DNA from 4 places in the Bacillus sp. MC1252 genome. Region 3 is predicted to be linked to each of the others. Evidence: riboswitches for the same ligand, from Rfam matches in the RefSeq annotation. Region 3 holds a riboswitch; each other region holds the start of a gene.
What was found. A riboswitch is a leader RNA that binds a small molecule or an ion and turns the genes downstream of it on or off. The one in region 3 is predicted to bind S-adenosylmethionine.

Region 1 (7,685 bases), 1.4 Mb from region 3:
GTTCAAAAAAGGCCAAAAAGCCGGATTCAGGAGCCGGCTTTTTTCCCACTTCATTTATGACTGGTTCACAAGGACGGGCTTTAGTTGACCGAGCGCTTGTTTGAAGTCGCGTTTGAGGTCTTCTCCATTTTCGACCCCGACACTTAATCGCAGCAATCCATCCGTGATGCCTCTTTTTTCTCTTTCTTCTTTTGGCATAGCGGCATGTGACATTTTGGCCGGGTAGGACAGAATGGATTCGACAGCGCCCAGGCTGACGGCGAATACAGGTAATGTGACGCCCTCGACCAATTCTTTTACAGCCGCTTGGTTTTCTAATTCAAATGAGAGGACTGCTCCAGCTCCGCTTGCCTGCTTTCGCTGAATGTCCGCCCCTGGATGGTCATCTAAGCCTGGGTAGTATACTTTTTTCACCGCAGGATGTTCTTTGAGGAACGAAGCTAGTTCTAATGCGGTTTGACTTGCTTTTTCTAATCTGACCTGAAGGGTTTTTAACCCTCTTAGCACGAGCCAGCAATCCTGCACGCCCAGGACCGCACCGAAAGAGTTTTGCAGCGAATATAGTTCCTCTCCCAGCTTTTCGTCTTTGACCACCGCTAAACCAGACAGCACATCACTGTGACCGCTTAAAAATTTCGTTGCGCTGTGCAGCACAACATCAACGCCAAGGTCTAGCGGCCGCTGGAGAGCAGGCGTTAAAAACGTATTATCTAAGAAGGTCAGACAGTCATGCTCTTTTGCAAGCTGGACGACGCCTTCAATATCCGTAATCCCCAGTGTAGGGTTTGACGGTGTTTCCATATAAATGACCTTCGTATTCGATTGAATGCCTTGTTTGGCTTCATTCAAATCCGTCATGTCCACGAAGGTATGCTCAATACCAAATCTCGAAAGGACTTGCGTGATCATACGGAATGTTCCGCCGTACACATCTTTTGTGACAAGGACGTGATCTCCCTTTGATAAAAGAAGAAAAGCGGTTGAAATGGCTGCCATACCTGACGCAAAGGCAAGCCCTCTTGTTCCTCCTTCTAACGCTGCAATGGTATCCTCTAATGCTTGACGTGTAGGAGTTCCTGATCTGGAATAGTCATATTGGCCAAATTCATCAAAGCTGCTTTGATGAAACGTGGACGCATGCTGAATCGGCACACTGACTGCACCTGTTGAACGGTCTGTTTTAAACGCATTATGAACAAGTTTTGTTTCGAGTGTCCAATCGTGTGTGGTCATTTGGCATGTACCTCCTCTTTCACTTGTGATAGTGCCTGTTTCAGATCAGCTTTCAGGTCATCCACATGCTCAATCCCAACAGAAAAACGGAGCAGTTTGTTACACACACCGTTTGCTATGCGAATCTCTTCTGGAATGTCCATGTGCGTTTGCGTGGCAGGATACGTAATGAAGCTTTCGATTCCACCAAGACTTTCAGCAAAACAAATCGTTTTCAGCTGCTTTAAAAATGGATTGACCCAGTCCTCTTTGGCTACACGAAATGACAGCATTCCTCCCTTGCCTGGGTAAAGAACATCTTGAATTTCAGGCTGCTCCTCTAAAAAATCCGCTAACTCCTTCGCATTTGCCTCATGCTGACGCATTCTAAGGGCCAATGTTTTCATTCCTCTCATTAAAAGCCATGAGTCAAATGGAGATAGGACCGCTCCGATGGCGTTTTGATGCTGGAACATGTCTTCAGATAGCTGCTCTCCTTTTGTGACCACAAGCCCGGCAAGGACGTCGTTGTGTCCGCCTAGATATTTGGTTGCGCTATGAATGACAATGTCCGCTCCAAGCGTAATCGGCTTTTGCAAGACTGGGGTGTAAAAGGTGTTGTCGACAATGACCAAAGCGTCATGCTCTTTTGCAATCTCCGCTATTTTTTGAATATCCGCTTCCTGCATGAGTGGATTTGTCGGCGTTTCAATAAAGACGGCTTTTGTGTTTGGCGTGATTTTAGAGCGTAAACAGTCTTCATCTGAAAAATCATCATAAAGAAAACGCAAGCCGTATTTTTTCCATTCGTTTTCAAACAAACGGTATGTTCCGCCATATAGGTCTGATGAGACAATGAGTTCATCTCCGCTCTCAAATAGAGCCATGATCGTTTGGATCGCTGCCATTCCCGAACTGAAGGCAAAACCGGCCGTCCCTTCTTCGAGTGAAGCAATCGCATCCTCTACAAGCTGTCTTGTTGGGTTTTTCGTTCGAATGTAATCAAACCCTGTTGATTCACCTATGCCTCTATGTCTGTATGCTGTTGAAAGATAAACGGGAGGACTGACTGTGCCAGTCGCCTCTTCGCTTCGGTTTCCAATTTGCGCTAATTTCGTTTCCACATGTTCTGTCATTTGACACCATCCTAAGTAAAATCTGATTTCAAAACAGAAAACCCCTTCTTCATAAGAAGAAGGGGTTTAATCGCTTCCTCTTATCTTCCAAGCAAAAAAGCTGCTTGCTGGATTTAGCACCTTGGTACATCACATGACGTGATGCATACCGGTTGCTGAGGTTTCAAAGGGCCAGTCCCTCCACCTCTCACGATAAGAATGTGTTGTCTGTCTGTTCTAATTCTTAATACTGTAACGTATTAAAACTCATTTTTCAAGGGGAATTGTAATGATTAATTAAAATTTTCTGTATTTTATAATAGAATGGATGTCAGCCGATTTGATTGCATGTTAGCATATAGGAACAACGCTGTCTTTCATGTTACAATGAATGGAAACGTTTCACTTGTGATGAATTTGGTTAGCTGGAGGAATGGATTATGGTGAAGAAAACAGGAATCATTCAAGAAGAAACCTTACAGTCAAAAGAACTTGGGACGGACATGACCGTTTTAATCTATTTGCCAGTCAATTACTCCCCGCTTTATACATATCATGTCATCATTGCACAAGATGGTCATGATTATTTCCGCTTAGGTAAAATAGGCAGACAGGCGGAAGAATTGATGCAAAATAAAGAAATAGAACGCTCGATTATCATTGGTGTTCCTTACGAAAATGTCACTGAAAGGCGAGATACGTATCATCCAGATGGCACAAAGTTTGAGGCGTATAAACGCTTTTTGGCAAATGAACTTGTCCCTTATATTGATGAACACTATCCAACGTATCAAATTGGGTCAGGACGTACGTTCATTGGTGATTCACTAGGCGCTACGATTTCACTCATGACAGCCATTGATTATCCTTCTTTATTTGGCGGGCTGATTTTGCAGTCTCCATATGTTGATGAGTCGGTCTTAGAAGCCGTCAAACAGTCAACAGCACTTTCTCATTATGCCATTATCCATCAAATTGGATCGGAAGAAACGGCTGTGAAAACAACAGATGGCCAAGTGCTTGATTTTATCAAACCGAACGCAGACTTAAAGGCCCTTCTTGAACAGTCTGGTGCGGATTATTTATTTGAGACATTCGAAGGGGATCATAAATGGACGTTTTGGCAGCCACTCATTGCCCCTTCGTTAAAAAGAATGCTCCCATATTCGTTAATCAACTGAATTTTGTTATAATAAACAATAATAAATACTTTCTTAATCAGGAGGGAACATGATGAAATACGGAGTTGTTATATTTCCATCAAAAAAATTGCAAGATATTGCGAACTCTTATCGGAAACGTTATGATCCGAACTATGCACTCATACCGCCTCATTTAACATTAAGAACACCTTTTGAATTAACGGATCTAGAAGCAGCTGAGATCGTTTCAACCTTGCGAGAGTATGCAAAAAATGCTTCTCCCATTACCTTACGTATTAAAAAATTCAGTTCATTCGCTCCTGTAAACAACGTCATTTATATGAAAGTAGAACCGAACGAGGACTTAATGGGTCTAAATGAAAAATTGTACACTGACTCACTTGCTGGCACACCGGAATATGCATTTGTTCCGCATGTAACAGTGGCTCAAACATTATCAGATGATGAGCATTCAGACATACTTGGCACATTAAAGCTGAGAAAGATTGATCATGAAGAAACGGTTGACCGCTTCCATCTTTTATATCAATTAGAGAATGGATCTTGGACCGTTTATGAAACATTTATTTTAGGAGAGGGATAAAGACATTTGAAAACAGTCATCGCAAAAGCACAAACACAACGAGAAGATGCATATTACGTTCGAAAAGAAGTGTTCGTAAAAGAACAAGAAGTTCCTTTAGAGATCGAAATTGATGAACTAGAAGACGAAGCCACCCATTTTGTCATTTATAACGATGACAATCAGCCGCAGGCAGCCGCTAGACTGCGTATGATTGAAGGTCCCAAGGCAAAGCTTGAACGGATTTGTGTGCTAAAAGAGGCGCGCTCTTTTGGCCTTGGTCACAGACTACTAGAGGCGCTAGAAACAGAGGCCGCTTCCAAGGGAGCGAAGGAAGCTGTTATGCATGCACAAGTCCAAGCTCTTCCTTTCTACGAAAAGAAAGGCTACAAAGCCGTTTCTGAACCATTTGAAGAAGCGGGTATCACACATGTCAAAATGACAAAAACACTATCTGTTTGATCAAAGAGAAAAGCCAGGGCATCATGGATGCTCTGGCTTTTCATTATTCATTATCGTTCGTCAAGGTAAGAAAGCGCAATCATTTATATATACGCATTGATATGAATGCCCTTTCCTTCCTCCATAAACATATCTCGTACAAAGCGTTCCCGCTTTTTTTGCTGTACTTTCGTTTCTGCTTCTGTCACTAAGTCCTCTTTTTTCTCCAGCTCTCTGTATACCTTGTCATGAAAGGTGCGAGTGACCTCTGTCACTTTCGCATAGTCTTCTTTATCCTGAGGAGCAGGACGATTGATATATTGAAAATACAGATCCGGCTGAATCGGGGCTATATATCCCATCAAGAACGCCTCCTTTGCTTCTCTTCTATTCTACTATTCCCTAAATATGACTGTTTGAAACACGCTTCATTTGATATGATTAGATTTGTTTCTTTTAAAGATTGATTGACTATTGGAGGACTAGCTTTGAATTGCGCACGACGACATGATCGAACGATCTCATTACATACGTATTCGAGAGAACATTATCAATTCCTCCATGATGAGGGGAAAAAAGGGCACTTATCTTGCCCATATTGCGGACAACCCGTCTTTTTCAGATTAAATATACATGAAGAGCCTGCCTTTATTCATAAGCAAACGTCTCAGCAAGAGATGTGCGAAAAAGCAGAAGAACAAGAAGACAACATGAAAAAAAAGAAAGAACCAGAGGAAAGTGCTTCCTACAAAGAACTTGGCAGCTTCCGTTTTCCAACTGGCAAACAGGTCATCTCGCAAACAAAGGAATCGTATGATTGGCAGGAACCAAGGTCGATTCAATTTAGCGAAGCCTTACATTTAGAAGAGAATGAACAAGTACATACCATTGACCTTTTTCCTCAAATCACCTTTAGCGCGCCGCAGCTTCAAGCTGTCACACATAAAGATGGTCCAATGCTTGTTCTGGCTGGTGCCGGAAGCGGGAAAACAAGGGTGCTGACGGCTAGAGCGGCTTATCTGATCTCACACCATCAAATCCCTGCTCACCATATATTACTCGTCACTTTCACTACAAAAGCCAGCAGTGAAATGAAAGAAAGACTGCGCAAGCAATACCAGCTTCATCCATCACAAGCGAACCAAGTTGTGACGGGCACCTTCCACAGTCTTTTTTATAAAATGCTGCTTCAAGATGATCCGAACAGATGGAACGGCCAGCACCTGATCAAGTTCGACTGGCAAAAGGAACAGTACCTTCGGAAAGCAATCATGAATGAAGGACTTGATGAGAAGGACTACCCTACCGATCAAGTGTTACAATCGATCGGCTATTGGAAAAATGCCTGTTTACCAGGCGAACTTCCTGAGCTAAAAGATGAAAAGGACAAAAAAATCTGGACGATCTATCAATCGTATGAACAGCAGAAACGGGACCATCAGCAATTTGACTTTGATGACATGGCCATTGCCTGCTTACACATGCTGACGGAACAGCCTGAACTTCTCAAACGATATCAAGAACGATTCAAATATATTTTAGTTGATGAATTTCAGGATATTAATCCGGTTCAATATCAGTTGATTCAGCTTTTAGCCGGAGAATCAGAGCAGCTATTTTGTGTAGGTGATGATGATCAAGCCATTTATGCCTTTAGGGGCAGCAACCCTGCTTTCATTCTTGAATTCAAACGGGACTATCCTTCAGCTCAGATCGTCCATTTACATGCGAATTATCGTTCTCACCATACAATTGTCGCAAGTGCAGATGCCATTATTAAAAGGAACCAGCATCGTTACGCGAAGACGTTAAAAGCTGTTCGTGCGGAGAAAATCCCTCCCACTCTCTTTTATCCATATGACGAGGAAGAGGAAGCGACCATGATTGTGGCAGATATTCAGGAAAAAATTAAAAACGGAGCAAAGCCGAATGATGTCTGCGTGCTGTTTAGAACCAATACGGGAGGACGCGCCATTTATGAGCGGCTGCATCAATCGGCGATTCCGTATGAGACAGATGCTGGCGTGAAAGCCTTTTACAGCAGACGAATTGTTCGAGTGCTGCTCGCCTTTCTTTCTTTAAGTCAGGATGCAGATGATGTGGCTGCAATGAAACAGCTGCTGCCGGTCTTCTTTTTAAAGCAGCAGACACTGAACACCCTGAAGGCGCTGACCATCACGGAGGATTGTTCAATGGTAGACGCCCTTGGAAAACTAACAGACATTCAGCCGTTTCAGCGTAAAAAGCTCCAATCGATCGTTCCCCTGTTCCGAACCTTACGAACGTTAAAGCCGTCTGACGCTGTGGCGTTTATTGAACAAAAGATGGGACTTGGTGATTACTTAAAAAAACGTGTGAACGATACGAATGTGCTTGAAAAAGGGGCAGATGATGTACGTGATGTGAAAACAGCTGCAAAACGCTTTGAAACAATTGAAGCCTTTCTCGCACATGCCGAACACATGAAGTCTGCTGAAAAGGAAAAAACAGATGAACCAGGTGTTCAGCTCATGACGATTCACCGTGCAAAAGGACTTGAATTCCAAACGGTGTACATCACTTGTGTGGTCGACGGGGCACTGCCCCATGATTTCTCACTTGATGAACTGAGAAGCGGTGATGAGGAAGCTATTGAAGAAGAGCGGCGCTTATTATATGTTGCTATGACAAGAGCAGAACAATCTCTCTATTTATCTGTTCCATCATTTAGAAGAGGGAAAACCGCTCATCGTTCTCGCTTTTTGTACCCTCTTCTAAAGAAAAATCGTGAATGATTCACACAAAAACAACAGGCCCCCCTTTGAACGGAGAGCCTGTTGTTTATTTTTTGTTGTTCATCATTTTAGCGATTGTATTGAAATCAAGCTTTTCTTTCCCACTTGTAATCGATTGAACGATTTTGTCTTCCATCTCTTTAGGTACACGTTTGTTTGCAAGCTGCGCTACTTTTTTAATGACGCCTCGAACAGTCGCCTCATCTTTAAAATTGGCATTTTGCAATGAACCTGCAAGCTTAAAGACATCATTCATATTCACACCTGTTTTATTTTCGACGCTTTTAAAGAATTTATTATCCATTCATTTGCCTCCTCTTTGTGGAGTAATCACCTTACTATATGAAAATAGGCGAGATATGTGCCTATCCTAAGGCCTTGTTTGACCAAAGAGAAAGGAAAGCAAAAGGCTCCCCCA
Region 2 (7,685 bases), 1.7 Mb from region 3:
AAAAACAAACCATCGACTGTTTCTAGTGCTGTCTTTTGAATATATTCATGGGCACGGTGGACGGGGTTTCTCGTTTGGAACCCAACAATTGTTTTCCATCCATTTTCTTTAAAATGTTTTCTTGTTTCTTCTGGCTCATACGTAAATTGAGGAAATGGTTTTTCGCTTCGTTTCGTCAGTGTAATTTTACCGCCAATATACGTGTCACCGCGTTCAAATAATTTTTTCACGCCTGGATGATTGCGGTCATCTGTTTTATACACATTTACAGCTTCTTTTTCCTTATCTGGTGTGTATTGATCCTCTACTTCAATGATCCCGTATACTGTTCCATTGTACGATAGACGCACAATATCACCTTGGTTGATCTCGGCTGCCTTTTCCTTTGTGACTGGCAGCGTAATCGGAAGAGACCAAACGACACCACTTGCTAGCCGCATACTGCTGACAACTGCTTCATAATCAGCTTTTGTTAAAAATCCTTCAATTGGACTATACCCGCCAATTGCAATGAGTTCAAGGTCTGCAAAGGAAATCGCATCTAGTTCAATTTCCTTCGCAGCCGTGCTGAGATCATATTCTTCATTTACTCGATTCATTAATACGCCACCATGTGGTGTTAAACTCATTTGTCCATCTTCCTCTCAATGTTCATATTTATTAGATGTTAATAGTCGGATTTATAGTTAAATCCCGCCGCCCTGCTCATGAATAGAGCTGCTTTCATTTTTGACTGCCTTCATCAGACTCAGCGCACCGAGTGAGGCAAGCAGTACACTCATCATGATAAAAATAGAGTAATAATCTCCTTTTAGGAAAAGGCTCACCAGCAGATACGATAGGCTGAGTGATAAAAAGGGTGACACAACCCAGACCTTCAGCATCTTTTTCACGATATGTTTATGAAAAATGTTAGGTCCACCCTTTGCCATCCCAAGTCCGATAATGGACGAGGAGGTGATTTGAGTAAGTGGAACTGGCAGCCCAAAAATAGAGCTGACGATGACAAGTCCAGCGCCGGTACTCGATAACAAAATCCCTTCACCCGTTTGATAGCGGGTGATTTTCTTTCCGTTTGTTTCTAGCACTCTTCTGCCAAGCAACAGGGCACCAAGTGCGACGAAGATTCCGCCGTAAAGTGTTCCTTGCCCAACGGACAAGACGCTTGAGGCCACAAGCGGGCCGACTGCATTGGCAACATTGTTCATACCGGCTGAAAACGCCTCTAGAAATCCACTGATCATGAGCAAGACTGATAAAATCGCAGTGCTTTTTTTAGATAATGTGCGTTTAGGGAACATTCTGATGATTTTGACTACAGTAAAGGTGAAAACAAAGGCGACAAGTGGAATGATGATCCAAAAGGCCACAATGACTAAAATAGATTTCACATATAACACTTTATACGCGACTGCAACACCGACCACAGCCCCTACTGTGACCTCACTTGTTGATAAAGGGATGGCCATCAGATTCGCTATGAAGAGTGATAATGCGGCAGAACCAATGATGATACAAACAATTTCAATTGTAATCACAGATTCTGGCATAATACCAGAGCTAATCGTTTTGACGACCTCACCGCCGCCAATCACTGAACCTGCTAAAACTCCGACTGCACAAACGCTGAGTGCATAGATGGGCTTTTTAATTGCACCTGATCCATACGCAATGCCCATAGAAGCGGCTGCTCCGCTTGCGCCTATGTTTAAAGCAAAGAATAAACTAAATAAAATTGCGGCGATTTCCATACATTATGCTCCCTTACTCATGTAATCCGCACTCTGTCTTTGCTGTACCTGACCATCTGCCAGAACGCAAATCATCCGCAGTAAATGCTGGCTGTGTACACGGTGCACAGCCGATACTTGGGTATCCCTGGTCATGCAGCGGATTATAAGTAAGATCCTCTCTAGATGCATATCTCCATATGTCCTTCCACGTCCAGTGAATGAGCGGACATACTTTCACTGATTTGAACTTTTCATCCTGATTTAAAAAGTTCGTACCTGCTCGTTTTGGTGACTGCTCTCTTCTTAAGCCAGAAAGCCATGCCGGATAGCCAGATAGTGTCTCTTGCAAAGGAATGACCTTGCGCATATGGCAGCAGCTTTGAGGATTTGTTTCCCATAATTTTTCACCATGCTGCTCGTTTTGCTGTTCAACTGTCAGCTCAGGTGTTTTCAGTACGATGTCTAAACCGGGGTATCTTTCCTTTACCGCATCAATTGTATCGTACGTTTCCTTAAAATGCAGACCTGTATCTAAAAAGACAATTCTCGCATCCTTTTTTACTTTCGCAATAAGATCAATCAGGACAATGCCCTCAATGCCAAAACTGCATGCATAAACGAGCTGATCACCATAATGACCGTACGCCCATTTCAGCACGGATAGGGCCCCTTTATACAAATCGTCCTCTTGAAATGTAATGGACGGCTCTTGCCAATTTTCGTAAGTTAACATTGTTTCTCCCCTTCCGGAGTACCGCTCATATTGCTAATCTGCGCACTACTTCAACCTAATTTTTTCGTTTTTTTCTACTTGAATCACTTGACCGTCCTGAACAATCAACGTAATCGAACCGAATTTTATATCCCCAATCAGTTCTTGCATGTGCTTCACTAAGCCCTCATCCTGGTTTTGTTTCACTTCCATCTCCTCTTCCTCCTCACGTTAAAATAAAAAAACTTTCTTTCAGTCCGAAAGAAAGATGAGGAAGCTCACGATTTCCTTATCTTTCAAAATAGAATCATTTTGCAGGAAGTGGCACCTTACGAATCGCAGGTTGCCGGGTTTCATCGGGCCAGTCCCTCCACCTCTCTGGATAAGAGTTTTAATTTGTATTAAATATTAACACAATTCAAACAAAAGTCAACCCGACTTTATTGATAGGATTAGTTTTTATTTAAATTTGAGTCTATTTTACTATTTTTAACCAAATGAAAAAGCTGTGCGAGTGGCACAGCTTTTAAACCGTTTCTTCCATCCAAGATTCAGAGGTAGGATCTTGTCTCCAGCGTTTTAGTTTATTCATAGCAGAAGGTTCGATCGCTTTTAGCTCAAGAGCCACGTCTGTCAGCGTGTCATAGTCTGTTAGTGTGACATATGGAATGTTTTTCTCTTGAAAAGCAGCAGCTGCTTTTGGCAGGCCGTATGTGAAAATTGCAGCAACTCCGAGTACGTCACAGCCTTCGTCTTGAAGAGCCGAGACCACTTCAAGCACGCTCCCACCAGTTGAAATGAGGTCTTCTACGACAACAACTTTTTGACCAGGCGATACGGCTCCTTCAATCTGATTCCCTTTTCCGTGTGCTTTTGGCTTACTTCTGACATAACACATCGGCACGTTCAGGCGGTCTGCAGCTAATGCGGCATGCGGAATGCCCGCTGTTGCAGTGCCAGCGACAACCTCCGCTCCCTCAAAATGAGTGAGAATCAAATCTTTTAGACCTTCAGCGATGTCGTGTCTCACTTCCGGGTACGACAAAGTCAGGCGGTTATCACAGTAAATCGGTGATTTGATGCCGCTTGCCCACGTAAACGGTGTGTCTGGTTTTAATGAGACAGCTTTGATTTGTAGTAGATGTTTAGCGATTTTCGTTTTCATCCGGCAGTCACTCCCACTCTTTCAAAATTTGATGATAGGCTTCTATTGGACTTTCAGCTTTCGTGATGGATCTTCCGACAACAATTTGTGAAGCACCTTGCTCTTTTGCAAAGGCAGGTGTCGCGACACGCTTTTGGTCATCGGTTTGATCATTCGGCAAGCGAATCCCTGGTGTCACAGTGAGAAAGGAAGGTGAGATGTGCTCATGAAGGGCTTTAGATTCATGAACAGAGCAAACAACACCGTCGAGTCCACTTTCATATGCCAATTGTCCGTAATGCAGCACAGTCTCTTGCAATGGACGATCAATGAGTAATTCTTTGTTCATCATGTCTTCTGACGTACTTGTCAGCTGAGTCACAGCAATAATGCCCGGGCGGCTTTGTCCAGCAGGCGTCCCGCTTTCAAGTCCCTCTACCGCAGCCTGCATCATTCGTTTCCCGCCAGCTGCATGTACATTGACTAAATCAACGCCAAGTGCAGCAAGCCGGTTCATCGCTTTTTGCACCGTTGTTGGAATGTCATGTAATTTCAGATCAAGAAATATGCGGCAATCTTTTTCTTTCAGCGCGTCAAGGATGGCTGGACCTTCTTGGTAAAACAGCTCCATACCAACCTTCACAAATAATGGTGCTCCTTCAAAGGGTTCTAAAAAGGCAAGTGCCTCCTGCCCTGATGGGAAATCAAGCGCGATGATGGGCAAGTGCTTCATGTTTCCAGCTCCTTCCGATACATTCCTCTACAGATGAATAACCATAAGCCGCTAACACATTTGGCAGCTCGTCAATGATTTCTGGGCAAATAAAAGGGTTCACAAAATTGGCTGTGCCAACAGCTACTGCACTTGCACCTGCTAGTAAAAATTCAAGTACATCTTCAGCACTTTGCACCCCGCCCATCCCAATAATCGGAATAGAAACCGCCTGACTGACCTCATGCACCATTCGAACAGCGACAGGTTTTATAGCTGGACCTGATAATCCGCCTGTTTTATTGGCAAGGATGGGCTTCCCAGTTTTTAAATTTAAACGCATGCCAATTAAGGTATTAATCATGGTAAGCCCATCCGCTCCAGCAGATTCAATCGCTTTAGCAATCTCAACAATATTCGCCACATTAGGAGACAGTTTCACATAGACAGGAACGGAGGAGACTTCCTTGACCGCTTTTGTCAACGACGCCGCCATGTTTGGGTCTGTACCAAATGCGATCCCGCCTGTTTTGACATTCGGACAAGAAATATTTAGTTCAAGGGCATGGACATTCTTTGCTTGGCTGATTTGTTTTGCTACTTCGACATAATCATCGACCTGTGAGCCAGCAACGTTTGCAATAATGGGGGTATCAAACTGCTCAAGCCAAGGCAATTCATTTTCGAGCACGCCTTTTAGACCTGGATTTTGAAGGCCGATCGCATTCAGCATACCGGCTCCAGTCTCGGCCACCCTCGGTGTCGGGTTGCCAAATCTCGCTTCAAGGGTAGTGGCTTTGATCATGATGCCGCCCAGCATGGATAAATCATATAATGAAGCAAATTCTCTTCCGAATCCAAAGCAGCCTGATGCAGGTATAATCGGGTTCTTTAAAGATAAGCCGGGTAACTCCACGTTTAGCATGACAATGCCACCTCCTCTGCTTTAAATACAGGTCCATCAAGACAGACTTTGACGTAAGGTTTTTCGTGCTGATCGGTATGACAGACACAAGCAAAGCACGCACCGATTCCGCAGCCCATTCGTTCTTCCATTGAAATGTAGACAGGCTTATCAGGATACGTGTCTTTCAGTGCTTTTAGCATAGGTGTCGGTCCGCAGGAAAGCAGCACATCAAAGCTCAAATCATTTTCTTCGATCACACCTGTCACAAAACCTTTTGAGCCGTATGTTCCATCAACGGTCGCGATATAAGTATCGCCAAGTGCTTGAAATTTCTCCTCGTAAAATACATCCTTTTTCGATTGAAAGCCGAGGACATGCTTCACGATAACGCCTTTTTTCGTTAAACGCTTGGAAAGCTCATATAGAGGCGGTACTCCAATTCCTCCACCGACTAGTAATGCCGTCTGCCCAGGCTGGACAACTGAAGGGTCATAACCGTTCCCAAGCGGCCCTAATACATCGACTGATTCTCCCGCCCGCTTTTGGGAGAGGAGCTTTGTGCCCTCTCCTTCTGCGCGGTAAATGATGGTTGCTTCTTTTTGCTCGGCATGAATGTTGGCAATACTGATCGGTCTTCTCAGCAGCGGTGTCATGGATTCACTGACCTTTATATGAAGGAACTGTCCAGCCGTTTGAAATGAGTCCACAAGGTCACCTTTTAATGTCATTTCGTAAATATGATCAGCGATCTCTCGGTTTGAGACGACCGTCAAGTATGCTTTTTTCATATCGTTACTGTCACCTCAGCATTCGTTTTCACTTCTGGCATTTCGTCTGCTCTAAATGTCATGCTCTCAAGCACTCTTAAAATGGCTTCTGCTGTATCTAGTGACGTTAAGCAAGCCACTCCATTTTCAACAGATTCACGTCTAATTCTAAAGCCGTCTCTTGCCGGCTGCTTTCCTTTTGTCAGGGTGTTGATGACAAATTGAGCTTCCCCGTTTCGAATGACATCGAGAAGGTTTTTGCCTTCTTCTCCTATTTTGCCGACAACACTTGATGGAATGGAGGCTTGTTTTAAGTAATTCGCCGTTCCTTCTGTCGCTAAAATATGATAGCCGATGGAATGGAATCTTCTTGCAATCTCTAGCCCTTCTTCTTTATCCTTGTCAGCGACTGTGAGGAGAACCGTTCCGTCATTTGGAATTTGTATCCCTGATGCAATCAACCCTTTGTAGAGGGCTTTTTCAATTGTGACATCTTTCCCCATAACTTCACCTGTTGATTTCATTTCAGGCCCGAGTGTAATATCCACTCTTCTTAGTTTTGCAAAAGAGAAGACTGGGACTTTGACGTACACCCCTTCTTGTTCGGTGTGAAGCCCTTCTTGGTAGCCATAGTTTTTGAGCTTGTCACCTAAAATGACTTTTGTCGCTAGGTTTGCCATTGGAATGCCCGTAATTTTACTTAAGAATGGGACAGTCCGGCTTGAACGCGGATTCACTTCAAGGACGAACACTTCTCCCTTTGATAGAACAAATTGAATGTTAAGCAGTCCAATAATGTTAAGTCCTTTTGCGAGTTTAATCGTGTATTCTGCGATCTTCGCTTTGATCTCATCAGACAATGTTTGCGGCGGGTAAACCGCAATCGAGTCACCTGAGTGGACCCCGGCTCTTTCAATATGTTCCATAATCCCTGGGATCACGACAGTTTCCCCATCAGATACGGCATCTACTTCAATTTCTTTTCCCGTCAAATATTTGTCAATTAACACTGGGTGCTGCGGATTGACTTTCACCGCATTCTCCATGTAGTGAAGAAGCTCTTCTTCTTGATAAACGATTTCCATCGCACGACCGCCTAATACATAGGAAGGACGGACAAGGACTGGGTAGCCAATCTGATTCGCAATCGCTACCGCCTCCGGCACAGACGTAGCTGTTTTTCCTTTTGGCTGCGGAACGCCGAGTGTTTCTAATGTTTGTTCAAACTTGTCACGGTTTTCCGCGCGGTCAAGGTCTTCAAGCGAAGTTCCTAGAATCTTAACCCCTCTATTCGATAATTCATCTGCTAAGTTGATCGCTGTTTGTCCGCCGAACTGAACAACGACACCTTCTGGTTTTTCAAGGTCGATGATGTGCATCACATCTTCTACAGTAAGTGGTTCAAAGTAAAGCTTATCTGAAATACTGAAGTCTGTTGAGACCGTTTCAGGGTTGTTGTTTATAATGATGGCTTCATACCCTGCTTGTTTGATCGCCCACACAGAATGAACGGTTGCATAATCAAACTCGACCCCTTGTCCAATTCGGATTGGACCTGAGCCTAACACTATGACGCTTTTCTTGTCTGTTCGTTCTGATTCATTTTCATCTTCATACGTACTGTAGAAATATGGCGTCTCTGATTCAAATTCTGCCGCACATGTATCCACCATTTTGTAAACAGGAACGATGCCTGCTTCTTGTCTTAGC
Region 3 (7,685 bases):
AAATGCTGTTAGCATCAGGTCAATCTGTTGCTGTTTATACAAGAAGAGAACGCCTTGACCTTGGGGACAATCGTCAAGAGGAGGAATTAAAGCTTTCCGTTCAAATTAGTGATGCTGTGACAAGCATTGTCCAGCGCCTCACAATTCGCCCTAAATATCTCATTGCCAAAGGTGGAATTACCTCAAGTGATATTGGAACAAGAGGGCTTAGCGTCAAACGTGCGACTGTTGCAGGTCAAATTAAACCTGGTATTCCCGTTTGGCAAACAGGAGAAGAAAGTAAATTCCCCTTCATTTCTTACGTGATTTTCCCGGGAAATGTTGGCTCAAAGGATACGTTAAAAGAAGCTGTAGAAATACTTGAAGGATAAAGCGCAGGGAGTGTTCTCGCTCCCTTATGCACCACAAAGGAGGAAAGACCATGTCGTTAGTTTTTATTGGACTTGGCGTTTTGTTATTGCTTTTACTCATGGTTGTCTTTAAGTTAAACGCTTTCATTTCGTTGATTATTGTCTCTTTAATTGTTGCTGTTTTAGAAGGTATGTCACCACTTGAAGCGATTGCTTCCGTCGAAAAAGGACTCGGTAGTACACTCGGGCATCTAGCACTGGTTCTCGGTTTTGGAGCGATGCTCGGTAAATTGATGGCTGATTCTGGCGGCGCCCAGCGCATTGCGATGACGCTCATTGACCGATTCGGCATTGGGAAAATCCAATGGGCAACAATGCTGACTGGATTTGTTATTGGAATTGCTCTGTTTTATGAAACCGGATTCATTATCTTAATTCCATTAGTCTTTACCATTGCTCAAGCCGCAAGACTTCCTGTGTTGTATGTTGGCATGCCGCTCGTCGCTGCACTCATCACAACACATGGCTTCCTCCCTCCTCATCCAGGGCCGACAGCCATTGCCAATGTCTTTCAAGCAAACATGGGACAAACGTTGTTAGTTGGAATTATTTTAGCAATTCCTGCTGTGTTAGTAGGCGGACTACTGTTTACGAAACTATTTCAAAAAGATCAATTGCATGCACATATACCGAAAAACTTATTTAATCCAAAGGAATTTACAGAAGAGGAAATGCCAAGCTTCGGGATTAGCATTTTTACCGCTGTTTTGCCTGTATTACTTATGACATTCAGAGCATTTTTAGAAATTTTCTTCCCATCCTCTCCATTCTTGCCAACAGCTGAGTTTTTAGGTGAACCGGCGATTGCGCTATTAATCTCAGTGCTGCTTGCCATCTACACGTTTGGACTTGGCAGGGGCAAAAGCATGCAGGAAGTCATGAAGTCGATCACGGATTCTATTGGCTCCATTGCAATGATTCTATTAATTATTGCAGGCGGCGGCGCTTTTAAACAGGTGCTCATCGATAGCGGCGTCGATCAATACATTGCGGGGATCATGCGAGGAAGCACTCTTTCTCCCCTGCTCCTCACCTGGCTGATTGCTGCTGTCCTGCGTGTATCATTAGGGTCAGCAACTGTCGCCGGTCTCACCGCGGCTGGCATTTCTGCACCACTTATTGGATTAACGGGTGTCAGCCCGGAATTAATGGTGATCGCAACAGGTGCCGGAAGTATTACGTTCTCTCACGTGAATGATGCGGGTTTCTGGATTTATAAAGAATACTTTAACCTGTCAATGGCCCAAACCTTTAAAACATGGACATTGATGGTCACTGTTCTTTCACTTGTCGGACTAGCTGGTGTTCTTGTCGCTGATTTGTTTATGTAGGAAAATAAATTGTAAAAGCCATTGACTTTTTCTCGAAAAGATTGAATAATTGTGTATATTAAGAAAATTGAATCAAAAGGTAACCTTATTAAGAGTGGTGGAGGGACTGGCCCTGTGAAACCCGGCAACCGCTGTTCCTAGGAACAGAATGGTGCTAATTCCTTAAGCAAGCACACGCTTGTTTGAAGATAAGGCAGAGATCTCACAGTATATGATGCTCTTCCTTATCCAAGGAAGAGCTTTTTTATTTGATATTCAACCTGTAGAAGGAAGGGATTCAGCATGACACAAGTACAAACCATTGGAAAGAAAACAACAAAGCCGCCATTTCGCGCAGATCAAGTAGGAAGTTTACTCCGTTCAGAGCGCATCAAAGAAGCACGTAAGCAAAAAGCAGACGGTACGCTGACAGCAGAGCAGCTCCGACAAATTGAAAATGCAGAAATCACACGTATTGTGGAGAAGCAAAAGGAGATTGGATTAGAGGTTGTGACAGACGGAGAATTCAGACGTGCATGGTGGCATTTTGACTTTCTTGAAGGACTTGATGGGGTCGAAGGATTTGAAGCAGATCAGGGCATTCAATTCCACAACACAACGACAAAAGCACGAGGCATTAAGGTAACGGGTAAAATCGATTTTACAGAGCACCCAATGCTAGAAGATTACCGCTTCCTTCACAGCATCGCTGGTGATCATACGGCAAAAATGACGATTCCAAGTCCGAATATGCTCTTTTTCCGTGGAAAGCTTGATGAAGGTGTGTATGACAGCTTAGATGATTTCCACCATGATGTGGCCCAGGCGTATAAGAAAGCCATCCGTGCTTTTTATGATGCAGGCTGCCGCTACTTGCAGCTAGATGATACGGCATGGGCAGTGTTCTTTTCTGAAAAAGGTCATGAACAAATCAAAGCCTTTGGCCGCGAGGAAGATGAACTTCGTGAGTCGTTTGCAAAAACAATCAATGAAGCCGTTGCCGATCGCCCAGAGGATTTAGTCATCACAATGCACATTTGCCGTGGCAATTTTAAATCAACATGGGCAGCTGAAGGTGGTTACGAAGCAGCGGCAGAAACGATTTTTGCTGGTTTAGATCTTGATGGCCTCTTTTTAGAATTTGACGACGATCGTTCTGGCGGATTTGAGCCTCTTCGATATGTGAAGAACCCAAATCTTCAAATCGTACTTGGTCTTGTGACTTCAAAGTACGGTGAGCTTGAGCCGGTTGAACAAATCAAAAAACGAATCGAGGAAGCGGCTCAATATGTAGACATCAACCAAATTTGTTTGAGTCCACAATGCGGATTCGCATCCACGGAGGAAGGCAATCTGTTAACAGAAGAGCAGCAATGGGAAAAGCTGCGTCATGTGATTGAGATTGCTGATCAAGTGTGGACGTCATAGTCCCTTGACGAAAAAAGAGACAAACCGCATCATCAGCGGTTTGTCTCTTTCTTTTATACATCTAAATAATCACCATTCGTAGCAATCACTTGTTTATACCAATCGAAGCTTTTCTTTTTCTTTCTATCTAATGTACCGTTTCCTTCATTATCACGGTCGACATAAATGAAGCCGTAGCGTTTTTTCATTTCAGCAGTTGAAGCACTGACAAGGTCAATTGGGCCCCAGCTTGTATAACCGATCAGGTCTACTCCGTCTGCGATCGCTTCTCTTGCCTCTAGCAAGTGGCTTCTGAGGTAATCAATCCGGTAATCGTCTTGAATCGATCCGTCCTCTTCCACTTGATCGACAGCGCCCAAGCCATTTTCTACGATAAACAATGGTTTTTGGTAGCGGTCATACAGCTGATTAAGCGTCGTACGAAGTCCTTTCGGATCAATTTGCCAGCCCCAATCACTTGCTTCAAGGTATGGGTTTTTCACGCCTGCAAATAGATTCCCACCTTCAGCCTGATCAAGGATTGCAGGATCTGTACTTGCCACAAAGCTCATATAATAACTGAAGCCGATATAGTCCACTGTATGGTTTCTTAAAATGTCTTCGTCACCATCTTGGAACTCAATGGTGATTCCATTTTCACGTAAATAACGTTTCATGTATCCTGGATAGTAGCCTCTTGCCTGTACATCTGAGAAGAACAATGTTTTACGGTCTTGATCAATCGCAGCAAACATATCTTCTGGTCTTGAGCTGTACGGATATGTGGTCATAGCTGCAATCATACAGCCAATTTTCGCATCTGGAATGATTTCGTGTCCCGCTTTAACAGCTAAAGCACTTGCAACAAATTGGTGATGGGCTGCTTGATATTGAATGCTTTTCTCGTCTTCGCCTTCTTCAAATACAAGTCCGCCACCTGTGAAAGGGGCATGTAACACGACGTTGATTTCGTTAAAAGTCATCCAATATTTCACTTTGTCTTTATATCTCGTGAACAATGTTTTAGCGTATGTTTCGTAAAGATCCACAAGCTTACGGTTTCTCCATCCGCCATAGTTTTTCACAAGTGCAAGAGGCATTTCATAATGAGAGATGGTCACAACTGGCTCAATCCCGTGCTTGTGAAGTTCATCAAACACTTTGTCATAGAAAGCAAGACCTTCTTCATTTGGTTCAGTATCGTCGCCATTTGGGAAAATACGCGGCCAAGAAATCGATAGTCTGAAGCACTTGAATCCCATTTCTGCAAAGAGTGCAATATCTTCTTTATAGCGATGGTAGAAGTCGATTGCATCATGATATAAGTTAAGGTCTTTCATTGATTCATCGAATGGGTGCATAATGCCATGTGGAGATACGTCAGCTGTAGATAAGCCTTTTCCACCTTTGTTATAAGCGCCTTCAATTTGGTTGGCAGCAACAGCGCCGCCCCATAAGAAACCTTTAGGAAATGTTTTTTCTAACTTGTTCATGTTGAATGACCTCCTCATTTTCTTTGACACTGACTGTGAGCAATGTCTCTTTCTCTGTGATCGTTCCATCTGTTTTCGCATCAACTCGTGCAAAATCGTTTGTGTTGGTGACGATAATAGGCGTGGTGACATCATAGCCTTCTTGCTGAATACCCTTGATATCAAATTCAACCAGCACATCTCCTGCTTGAACAAGATCACCGGACTGCACATGACTTGTGAAATGCTTTCCGCCAAGCTTCACCGTATCAATCCCAACATGGATGAGAAGCTCTGTACCTTTGTCACTCTTTAATCCAATCGCATGTTTTGTTTGGAAAATGGTTTCAACCTTGCCGTTGAACGGTGCAACAACACGTCCAACTGTTGGTACAATGGCAGTACCTTTACCCATGATTTCATTAGAGAATGTTGCATCATTTACTTGATTTAGCGGCTTTAATTGACCTTCAAGTGGGCTTTGTACCACTTGATTTTGAAGCGCTTCTGTATCTTTCTTTTCTTCCGGTTTGTCTGCTTTTGTTTCATCTTTCACTGGTACATCCTTGAATCCAAGTACAAGTGTCATGATGGTTGCCACAGCAAAGCCGATGACTAAACCGATTATTGAGTAGACAAACGTTGGTCCGATGAACGTTGGGATACCTGGAATACCTGCTGATCCAGACACCACATATGATTTCACTTTAAAGATGGACATGAACACGCCGCCTGCTGCTGCACCAATAAGAGCTGCAATGAACGGTTTTTTCAATCTCATGTTCACACCATACATAGCAGGTTCAGTAATCCCCATTAACGCTGTGATGCTTGTAGACATCGCCAATGATTTGAATGTTTTGTTTCTTGATTTTAAGAAAACACCGAATGCTGCGCCAGCTTGTGCCATATTTGCAACAAACATCATTGGAATAATGTAGTCAAAACCGTTTAATGTAATATTGTTGATCATGATTGGAACAAGCGCATAGTGCATGCCCGTAATGATCAATGGTGACATGAAGCCGCCGATCAAAAGTCCGGCTAAAATACCTGCATGTTTAAACAATAAATCAATTCCGCCTGAAAGGCCATTTCCGATAATTGCGCCAAGCGGTCCAACCGCTATGAGCATAATTGGTACAACGACAAGAAGTGTAACAGTTGGAACAAGGATAATTTTTAATGATTTCGGACTATATTTTTCTGCAAATCTTTCAACATATGAGCCGAGCCAGATTGTGAGTAGAATTGGAATCACCGATGAAGAGTACACAACGGCAACCACTGGCAAGCCTAGAAATTCTGTATTTCCTGCGCCCAGTAAAGCGGTTAACTGCGGATGCAGTGCTGCTGCTGCAATGGCAGCGGCGATATACTGATTTGTGCCAAGCTTTTTAGCTACGCTTACAGCAAGCAGAATCGGTAAGAAGTAAAAGGCTCCGTCTCCGATAGCTGTTAAAATCGCATACGTACTGCTTTTATCTGATATCCACTGGAACGTCAGCATCAGTGCCAATATCCCTTTGATCATACCGGCTCCAGCAATGGCTGGAAGAATCGGCGTGAAGACACCAGAGATAAAATCGAAAAGCTTTGATATCACATTTTGTTTTGATGCTTCTTCTGTACCGCCTGACTTTACATCTATTGACAGGCCTGAGTCAGCAATCATCGCTTGATAGACATTTGAGACATCATTGCCGATAATGACATGGTATTGACCGCCGCTTTGATTCACACCCATGACGCCATCTGTTGATTGCAGTTGCTCCTTATCCGCCTTGCTTTCATCGTATAAGTTGAAGCGAAGTCTTGTCATACAGTGCGTGACGTGCTTGACATTCTTTTCACCGCCGACAAGCTCTAAAACTTCTTTTGCTGTTTGTTTGTGGTTCATTGTATTACCCTCCAATCGTTGATTAAATCTTGATATAGAAAAAACCTAAACATCCATTAATGCCCGAAAAATAGCGATTCAGACATTAATCGATATTTAGGTTTTGCCTGCTTAACCAGTAACAATCCTTCATAGCGATTGATCATTATTGAATTTTATAAGTCTTTAGATATAAAAAAACCTAAATCATGCCTTATCAGAGATAGGGACAATGATTTAGGTTTTGCCTGCTTGATCAGTAACAATCCTTCATAGCGATTGATCATTATTGAATTTTATAAGTCTTTAGATATAAAAAAACCTAAATCATGCCTTATCAGAGATAGGGACAATGATTTAGGTTTTGCCTGCTTGATCAGTAACAATCCTAAAAGATTGTGGGTTATTTAGTTTATAGTTATAAATTATCATGTTAATTTTGTGATGTCAACGCTTTCTTTTTGAATTTATTTTCTTTTTATTACTCTGTCGATATGCAAAGTTAAGTATAACATCTCATCTTCTATGAGACTTCGGTTGTGTTCTTTTTGAACATACGCATTAATTTTTTCGGCGCATCGGAAAGCTGCTGTGTTTTTTTCTCTTACCACTTCATACAGAAATTCATTTTGATTTTCCATTTGTGTTTCGTTAAACAGGCGCTGCCCAAAAAACTTTAAATGCGTGACAAAACGGAAATAATTTAATGATTCCTCGTCCAAATCAATTTGAAAGTGATACTTTACGATATTCAAAATATCTTGAATGAGCTTCGTGATTTGAATAACATTTGGCATTTCCTCATTGAGCTCTGCATTGACAATATGCATGGCAATAAAGCCTGCTTCATCCTCAGGAAGATGGATGTTGAGCTTGTCCTGTATGATACGTATCGCTTCTACACCGCACATGAACTCCTCTTTGTACAACCGTTTAATTTCCCAGAGCAAAGCATTTTTGATGTCCATTCCTTTTTGATGACGTTCGATGGCAAAGGTGATATGATCCGTCAACGTCACATAGATGCTGTCATTTAAATTTTTGTTAAGGGTCGTTCTCGCATAATCAATAATCGCCTCACACACTTGCATATACTCGATTGGAATATCATAAAGCAGGGTTTTAAATTTTTCTGATATATCTTTATTTTGAATGGAAAATACTTTTTCGATACGTTCTTCGTCAATCGGGTCTCCGCTTTTCTTTT
Region 4 (7,685 bases), 1.5 Mb from region 3:
GTGAGTGTATTGTCACGTAACTTGAATAGAAGGTGAAAAAAATGGAATTCCAGCAATCAGATGTGTTGAAACATTTACCGAAACAGTTTTTTGCGTCGCTTGTCCAAAAAGTGCAGAAAAAAGTGCAGGAAGGAGCTGATATCATTAATTTAGGCCAGGGAAATCCTGATCAGCCAACTCCTCCGCATATTGTAAAAGCCATGCAGGAAGCGGTAGCAAAGCCTGAAAATCATCAATACTCTTCATTCCGCGGGACGGCGAAACTAAAAAAGGCCGCCTCAGCCTTTTATGAAAGAGAATATGGCGTCACGCTTGATCCGATGACGGAGATCGCCATTTTATTTGGCGGGAAAGCGGGACTTGTTGAGCTGCCGCAATGCTTACTGAATCCGGGTGATACGCTGCTTGTCCCAGACCCTGGTTATCCTGATTACTGGTCAGGCGCTGTGCTTGCTGGAGCTCATATGGTCACCATGCCTCTTCTTGAACAAAATGATTTTTTACCTGACTACCATCTATTGCCTGAGGCTGATAAGAAACAGGCAAAATTGATGTACCTAAATTACCCAAACAATCCGACTGGTGCCACTGCAAGTCGTGCATTTTTTGAAGAAACCGTTACGTTTGCGAAAGATCACAAATTGTGTGTTGTCCATGATTTCGCATATGGCGGCATTGGATTCGATGGAGAAAAGCCGGTCAGCTTCCTGCAAATAGATGGAGCGAAAGAGACGGGTATTGAAATTTACACATTGTCCAAAACATATAATATGGCCGGCTGGAGAGTTGGTTTTGCAGCAGGAAATCCCTCTGTCATTGAAGCGATCGAGCTTTATCAGGATCATCTGTTTGTGTCACTGTTTAAAGCTACCCAAGATGCAGCAGCAGAAGCTCTTTTAAGCGATCAAACGTGCGTACAGGTGCAAAATGATCGTTATGAAAAAAGACGAAATACATGGATCGCTGCCTGCAAGGAGATTGGCTGGGACGTAAGTGCTCCAAAGGGATCATTTTTTGCTTGGTTAAAGGTGCCAGAAGGATTTACATCTGAATCCTTTTCTAACTTATTATTAGAGAAAGCGCATGTTGTCGTGGCGCCGGGGAATGGCTTTGGTGCTGGCGGTGAAGGCTACGTCAGAGTAGGGCTTTTAACAAGTGAGAAGCGGTTAAAAGAAGCCGCAGAGCGCATCGCTGCCTTGCAGCTATTTGAAAAAAGCCATTGACAACGTAAAAAAATGGTGGGATAATTCAGGCAATATTGAAGAAAATTGAATATTCTTATCAAGAGTAGGCAGAGGGACTAGCCCAATGAAGCCCGGCAACCGACTTCCATGAAGCACGGTGCTAATTCTTGCAGCAGGCGCTGAGAGATAAGATTCGGATGAATGAGACGAAACCTCTTTAAGGCGCTGCCCAAGCACTTAAAGAGGTTTTTTTATTGAACATATAGAGGACGCAATCGAAAGGGGATTCCTAGTGAGTGAATTACTGGCAACATACGTATTAACACACCGAGAGGATGAACAAATTGACCGTAAAGCGGAGCAGATCGCACTTGGTTTAACAGTTGGATCATGGACGGATTTGCCGCAGCTCAAAAAGGAGCAGCTTAAAAAACATAAAGGCCGAGTAGAGAAAGTGACAGAAAAGGTTGCATCAGCTGAAAATCGCCTGTATCAATCAGAGGTAACAATTGCTTATCCTGAGGCTAACTTTTCAGCAGACTTACCAGCCGTTTTAACAACGATATTTGGAAAGCTTTCACTAGATGGGAAAGTAAAGCTTGTCGATATAGAATTTTCGAATAGGTTTAAAAGAAAGCTGCCTGGACCGGTATTTGGAATAGAGGGGATACGAAAGAAATTAGATGTGTTTGATCGTCCGTTATTGATGAGTATTTTTAAAGGCGTGATCGGCCGTGATATGGCGGATTTAAAAGAGCAGCTCCGTTTACAGGCATTAGGCGGTGTTGACTTCATCAAAGATGATGAAATTTTATTTGAAAGTCCATTAGCCCCTTTTGAAGAACGAATCAAAGAAGGAAAAAAGATATTAAAAGAAACATATGAAGAGACAGGGCACCTAACGCTGTACGCCGTTAATTTAACTGGCAGAACCTTTGATCTTAAAGGTCGAGCAAGGAAGGCCGCTGAACTTGGAGCAGATGCGCTTCTATTCAACGTCTTTGCCTACGGACTTGATGTCATGCAAAGCTTAGCTGAGGACCCAGACATTCAATTGCCTATTATGGCACATCCAGCAGTGAGTGGCGCGTTTACATCATCTCCTGAATATGGGTTCTCACATTCGCTTCTTTTAGGTACATTAAATCGATATGCTGGCGCTGATTTGAGCCTTTTTCCATCTCCTTATGGATCGGTCGCACTTCCGAAAACAGATGCCCTTGGTATCTATGAAGCTTGCGTAAAAGAGGATACGGTTCAAAAAACGTTCCCTGTCCCATCAGCAGGCATTCACCCTGGTATGGTTCCAGTATTGATCAAAGATTTTGGATTCGATCATGTGATTAACGCAGGTGGAGGAATTCACGGACATCCGCGGGGAGCCATCGGCGGAGGGAAAGCATTTCGATCCATTATTGATGCGGTGATAAATGAAGAGCCCATCCAAGAAAAGGCATCATCTTGCCAAGACTTAAAAGCAGCACTTGATCTTTGGGGAAGGGTAGCAGAATAAATGAAAAAACCAATTGTATGTTGTGATTTTGATGGAACGATTACGAAAAATGATAATATTATTCGCATCATGAAGCAGTTTGCACCAAGTGAATGGACGAAGCTGAAGGATGGTGTCCTGTCAAAAGAGATCACGATTCAAGAAGGCGTCGGACAGATGTTTCAATTACTAACGAGTGATCAGAAGGAAGCCATTCAGTCGTTTATTTTAGAAGATACAGAGATTCGAGATGGATTCGAACAATTTGTTGATGATGTAAAAAAAGCAGACATTCCTTTCTATGTGTTAAGCGGCGGTATGGACTTTTTTGTCTATCCCATACTCGAAGGCATTGTAGATCCAGCCGATATTTATTGCAATCATGCATCATTTAAAGAAGATCATATTCAGATTGAATGGCCGCATGACTGCGATTCAGAATGTCAAAATGGCTGTGGCTGCTGCAAGCCCTCGATCATTCGAGAGCTGACTCATGAAAATGACTTCATTATCATGATCGGAGATTCAGTGACCGATATTGAGGCAGCAAAACATGCGGATCTCACGTTTGCGCGTGACTATTTGCTGAATGAGTGTAAAGAGCTCGGGCTCGTACATAAGGAGTATGAAACATTTATCGATTTAAAAGCGCAATTTGTTCAAATAAAGGAAGTGAAGGAATGGCTGACGCAAAGAGTAAACGATGGCAGGAGCTAGCAGACGTCAAACGTGAATTGGCACAAAGAGACTGGTTTTACGGAACAAGCGGCAATTTATCTATTAAGGTGTCGGATGATCCAATCACATTTTTGGTGACGGCAAGCGGCAAAGATAAACGAAAAGAAACGGACGAAGATTTTGTTTTAGTGGATGCAGCAGGTCAGCCTGATGATCCAAATCAACCGCTCAGACCATCGGCCGAAACACTGCTTCACACATATGTGTATGAGCGGACGAAAGCAGGCTGCTGTCTCCATGTCCACACAATCGATAATAATGTCATTTCAGAGTTGTATGGGGATAAAGGAGAGGTTCGTTTTAAAGGCAACGAAATCATAAAAGCCCTTGGTTATTGGGAAGAGGATGCAGAAGCCATTCTTCCTATTATAGAAAACCCAGCCCATATTCCGCATCTTGCAGAACAATTTGCAGCGCACCTTACAGAAGAGACGGAATCAGGTGCTGTGCTCATTCGCAATCATGGCATCACTGTCTGGGGAAAAACAGCATTTGAAGCAAAACGAGTGTTAGAGGCTTATGAATTTTTATTTAGCTATCGTTTAAAATTAACGCTTTATCAAAAGCAGCTTGTTAGATAAAAAGGAGGAAAAACACATGGCGACGATTTTTATTCATAATGAAGAGAACACATTACTTGAAAACGAACAAGAGGTAGCGGCATATTTAGAAAAACAAGGGGTCATTTATGAACATTGGGATATTGAAAAGCTGCCAAACCGGTTATCAGAAAAGTATGATTTAACAGATGAGGAAAAAGAAGAAATTTTGACCGTTTTCCAAAAGGAAATACAGAATATATCTGAACGAAGAGGGTACAAAGCGCAGGACGTGATTTCATTATCTGATGCGACATCAAATCTTGATGAGCTGCTCCAAAACTTTAAGCGTGAGCATCATCATACAGATGACGAAGTACGGTTTATTGTGAGTGGGCACGGAATCTTTGCCATTCAAGGCAAGGATGGCGTCTTTTTTGATGTGAGACTGAATCCAGGAGATTTAATTTCTGTGCCTCCGAATATCCGTCACTACTTTACACTGCAAGAGGATCGCCAAGTGGTCGCAGTTCGCATATTTGTCACAACTGAGGGCTGGGTGCCAATTTACGAAGAAGAAACGGTTTAATGAAAGGAGCTGATCCTTCCGCATGAGGCGGAAGATCAGCTTTTTTTTAGGAAAATAGACATGAAATGAGAAAGAAAATGGTTGATTTTGATCTTCTGCATAGGATAAAATTCTGTTTAATCAATGTGTCAGTCCTGCCCAAATTTGAAGTTTACCCCCAGATATGATTGAGTAAGAGGTCTTTAGGCTGTAAAAAATTAAATAAAATAAGCATATTTAATTTAATTTACAAATAAAGTATAATTTTGGTGTCGGATCATTTAGAACATAGACAGACGAATTCATTGCGGGAGCTGAGATCATGAATATTTATGTAAGGAAAGAACAACTGCTGATGTCCATTGATGAAAAGAGAAAACAAATGGTAGAAGCAGCTCAAGTGGAAGGGTACACAGGTGAGACGACAATTAAATATAGTCAAGAACTGGACAACCTGATGAATGAGTATCAGCATCTTCTTTTTCATGAAAAACAATCTGTTGCATCCCTTCATGATCTTGTGTCCCAAATGAGTCTTCTATCTGTGAACCGGCCCTCTTACTGACATGAAAAAACCGGTCTTGCATAAGCAAAACCGGCTGAACTCTTCAGCTATGCTGAGTGAGCGGAAGGAAGCATGATCATAACGGTTGTTCCTTTATTCACTTCGCTGTGAATATCAATTGTCCCGCCATACATCGAAATGATTCGTTTACACACAACAAGCCCAAGACCTGTGCCTTTTTCCTTCGACGTAATAAAGGGGAGGAAGATATGCTTTAGCATCTCTTCTGGTATGCCTTCACCCGTATCCTTCACTTTAATGATGACATGTTCTTTTTCAGCCTCAATCACAATCTTCAAATGACCGCCATTTGGCATCGCTTCTAAAGAGTTTTTCGCTACGTTTAATACGACTTGTTTAATGTGATCCTTCGTGCAATACACACCAACATCTTGAATCGTATTGATTTGCAAATCAACCTCGACATTATACAGGTTCGCCTCAGAGAAAACGATCGGCATGATCTCACTCACAATTTCTTTTACAGAATTATTCTGCCATTTTTCTGCAGTAGGTTTTCCTAACACAAGAAACTCACTGACTATTTGGTTAATCCGTTTAATTTCTTCCTCTATGACAGAAAAATAGAGCTGATCTTCTTCTGAATGATACTTCTTTTGCAAAAGCTGTATAAACCCGCTAATCCCTGTTAATGGATTGCGAATTTCGTGTGCTGTACTTGCCGCGAGTGTTCCAATTAATTCAATCTTTTGCGCCTCATTTTGATGACGCTCCTGCTGGGTTTGACGCCTTAAAATGATATATTGGACAAGTGTGAATAAAATATTTAATAAAATAAACGCACTGGATAGAGGAACCAGCGTAACGGACAGCACTTCACTAGTTGAAGCACGCTGCGGAAAAACCTCTAGCTTCCAGCTGTTTTCATCTAAATATGTAGATACGGTGCTGCCATTTTCTGATGCTGGCTGCGGCCCACTTGTAAACACAACATGTCCATTTTGATTCAGCATCTTAAAATGAAGATCTGGGTTCAATACATTCATGATATTTCTTAAATAGTCAATTTGAATGGCGGCGACTAAAACATTGGTGACTTCTTCGTTTTCATTCAAAACAGGGACACAAATGGAGAGAATCCGCTGTTTTGTAATTCTACTCACATAGTTATCTGTGATCACGGTCTGCTTGGTCACTTGAATGCGCTTAAAATAATCTCTGAATGAAAGGTTGATTTTTTCCTTTAACGGTGTGGTACTTGCTGTTACATTTCCTTTTTTGTCTAAAAGATACAGGCCTGAAAAACGAGGTTCTTGTTTATAGATTTTCTCTAGGATGTTTTGTACTTTTTTCGCCTCAAGCGGCTGGTCAAATCCCATGGCAAGGGAAGTTAATCTCGCTTCTGTTTCACTAATTAAATAATTCATTTGGTTTTTGTGAATATTTAACATAAGTGTAGCAGTTTGTTTGTTTTTTAAATCGATTTTTTCAGTTTCTTTTTCGTAGATAAAATAACTAATGATTAGGGTTGGAATCATCACCAAAATAAGGTACAGCCTGATCTTCTTCCAAAACCCTTTCAGTATACTCATCATTCATCGCTCCAACGTATTACCTAATAAACTTATTATAGCATTGAACCTATCTTTATTACGATGACTTGTATGATTTTTAAAAAATTAGGTGATTCGTTCTGGTCTCATTTTCATGCTAAAGATGGGTCAACATGTTGACATTTTACTTATTGTTTATTAATGTCACATTAGTGGGTTGCATTTCATAAAGGATGATAAAAAATGGAAAATCATAATGTTGAGAAATCTTTGAAATTATTTATTGTATTATCACGTGCTTATCGCTCAATCAATCATCACATGAACAAACATATTGTCAAGCACGGTCTGAATCCGACTGAATTTGCTGTACTAGAATTGCTGTATCATAAAGGTGATCAGCCGCTTCAGCAAATCGGTGATAAGATTTTACTCGCAAGCGGAAGCATCACGTATGTGGTCGATAAATTGGAGAAAAAAGAACTCCTCAGTCGTAAGGCTTGTGCAGAAGACCGCAGGGTGACATTTGCGCATATTACGGAACAAGGACGAGCTTTGCTTGATGACATCTTCCCAGATCATGCGAAAGAAATTCATGAGATGATCAGTGTGCTGAGTGAAGAAGAGAAGGATGCCTGCATCGATATGCTCAAACATGTGGGGCTGCGTGCAAAGCATTTATATGATCATAAAGAATAAACAAATAAAAAAGGAAGCCGCTGGTGGCTTCCTTTTTTATTTCGCTTTTCTCTCAATCGGTAAAATAAGTACTTCTACGCGTCTGTTTTTACTTCTGCCTTCCGCTGTATCGTTTGAGGCAATCGGTTTGAATTCACCGAAGCCTTTTGTGCTAAAGTTCTCTTGGTCTAGGTTGCTGTTCTCAAGTAGAATACTTAAAAAGTTTACAGCACGAATCGCGCTTAAATACCAGTTTGATTCAAATTCTGAATTTCTAATGGGGACATTATCTGTATGTCCGCTAATGACAATGTCACGAGCAGGGTTAATGACAAGCAGTTTTGAAATTTCTCTTGCTAACGGGACATCCTGCGGGCGGATAACCGCTCGGCCAGAATCAAAGAAGA

Region 1: it holds a riboswitch for S-adenosylmethionine, as region 3 does, so the genes downstream of both, ACYH0L_RS05820 (methionine biosynthesis PLP-dependent protein) here and ACYH0L_RS18040 (5-methyltetrahydropteroyltriglutamate--homocysteine S-methyltransferase) in region 3, are expected to answer to the same signal.
Region 2: it holds a riboswitch for S-adenosylmethionine, as region 3 does, so the genes downstream of both, ACYH0L_RS07425 (DUF2292 domain-containing protein) here and ACYH0L_RS18040 (5-methyltetrahydropteroyltriglutamate--homocysteine S-methyltransferase) in region 3, are expected to answer to the same signal.
Region 4: it holds a riboswitch for S-adenosylmethionine, as region 3 does, so the genes downstream of both, mtnW (2,3-diketo-5-methylthiopentyl-1-phosphate enolase) here and ACYH0L_RS18040 (5-methyltetrahydropteroyltriglutamate--homocysteine S-methyltransferase) in region 3, are expected to answer to the same signal.

What each region holds. Positions count from the first base shown of each region.
Region 1 is NZ_CM166369.1:1,163,569-1,171,253, reverse strand. It holds gene metC (cystathionine beta-lyase) at 55-1,233, opposite strand; gene ACYH0L_RS05820 (methionine biosynthesis PLP-dependent protein) at 1,230-2,348, opposite strand; SAM riboswitch class I at 2,426-2,547, opposite strand; gene ACYH0L_RS05815 (alpha/beta hydrolase) at 2,768-3,508, shown strand; gene ACYH0L_RS05810 (YjcG family protein) at 3,561-4,073, shown strand; gene ACYH0L_RS05805 (GNAT family N-acetyltransferase) at 4,080-4,514, shown strand; gene ACYH0L_RS05800 (hypothetical protein) at 4,598-4,855, opposite strand; gene ACYH0L_RS05795 (UvrD-helicase domain-containing protein) at 4,982-7,267, shown strand; gene spoVIF (sporulation-specific transcription regulator SpoVIF) at 7,314-7,571, opposite strand.
Region 2 is NZ_CM166369.1:1,469,819-1,477,503, reverse strand. It holds gene sat (sulfate adenylyltransferase) at 1-629, opposite strand, end outside; gene ACYH0L_RS07435 (inorganic phosphate transporter) at 687-1,751, opposite strand; gene ACYH0L_RS07430 (phosphoadenylyl-sulfate reductase) at 1,765-2,466, opposite strand; gene ACYH0L_RS07425 (DUF2292 domain-containing protein) at 2,512-2,616, opposite strand; SAM riboswitch class I at 2,732-2,834, opposite strand; gene pyrE (orotate phosphoribosyltransferase) at 2,972-3,610, opposite strand; gene pyrF (orotidine-5'-phosphate decarboxylase) at 3,618-4,322, opposite strand; gene ACYH0L_RS07410 (dihydroorotate dehydrogenase) at 4,294-5,226, opposite strand; gene ACYH0L_RS07405 (dihydroorotate dehydrogenase electron transfer subunit) at 5,220-5,996, opposite strand; gene carB (carbamoyl-phosphate synthase (glutamine-hydrolyzing) large subunit) at 5,993-7,685, opposite strand, start outside.
Region 3 is NZ_CM166369.1:3,491,499-3,499,183, forward strand. It holds gene ACYH0L_RS18030 (four-carbon acid sugar kinase family protein) at 1-371, shown strand, start outside; gene ACYH0L_RS18035 (gluconate:H+ symporter) at 422-1,741, shown strand; SAM riboswitch class I at 1,824-1,936, shown strand; gene ACYH0L_RS18040 (5-methyltetrahydropteroyltriglutamate--homocysteine S-methyltransferase) at 2,024-3,148, shown strand; gene bglH (aryl-phospho-beta-d-glucosidase) at 3,202-4,620, opposite strand; gene ACYH0L_RS18050 (beta-glucoside-specific PTS transporter subunit IIABC) at 4,592-6,499, opposite strand; gene licT (BglG family transcription antiterminator LicT) at 6,946-7,685, opposite strand, start outside.
Region 4 is NZ_CM166369.1:1,273,262-1,280,946, forward strand. It holds gene ACYH0L_RS06390 (pyridoxal phosphate-dependent aminotransferase) at 42-1,223, shown strand; SAM riboswitch class I at 1,276-1,377, shown strand; gene mtnW (2,3-diketo-5-methylthiopentyl-1-phosphate enolase) at 1,477-2,697, shown strand; gene ACYH0L_RS06400 (2-hydroxy-3-keto-5-methylthiopentenyl-1-phosphate phosphatase) at 2,698-3,393, shown strand; gene ACYH0L_RS06405 (methylthioribulose 1-phosphate dehydratase) at 3,357-3,995, shown strand; gene ACYH0L_RS06410 (1,2-dihydroxy-3-keto-5-methylthiopentene dioxygenase) at 4,012-4,542, shown strand; gene ACYH0L_RS06415 (aspartyl-phosphate phosphatase Spo0E family protein) at 4,844-5,086, shown strand; gene ACYH0L_RS06420 (ATP-binding protein) at 5,134-6,639, opposite strand; gene mhqR (MarR family transcriptional regulator MhqR) at 6,844-7,299, shown strand; gene motB (flagellar motor protein MotB) at 7,336-7,685, opposite strand, start outside.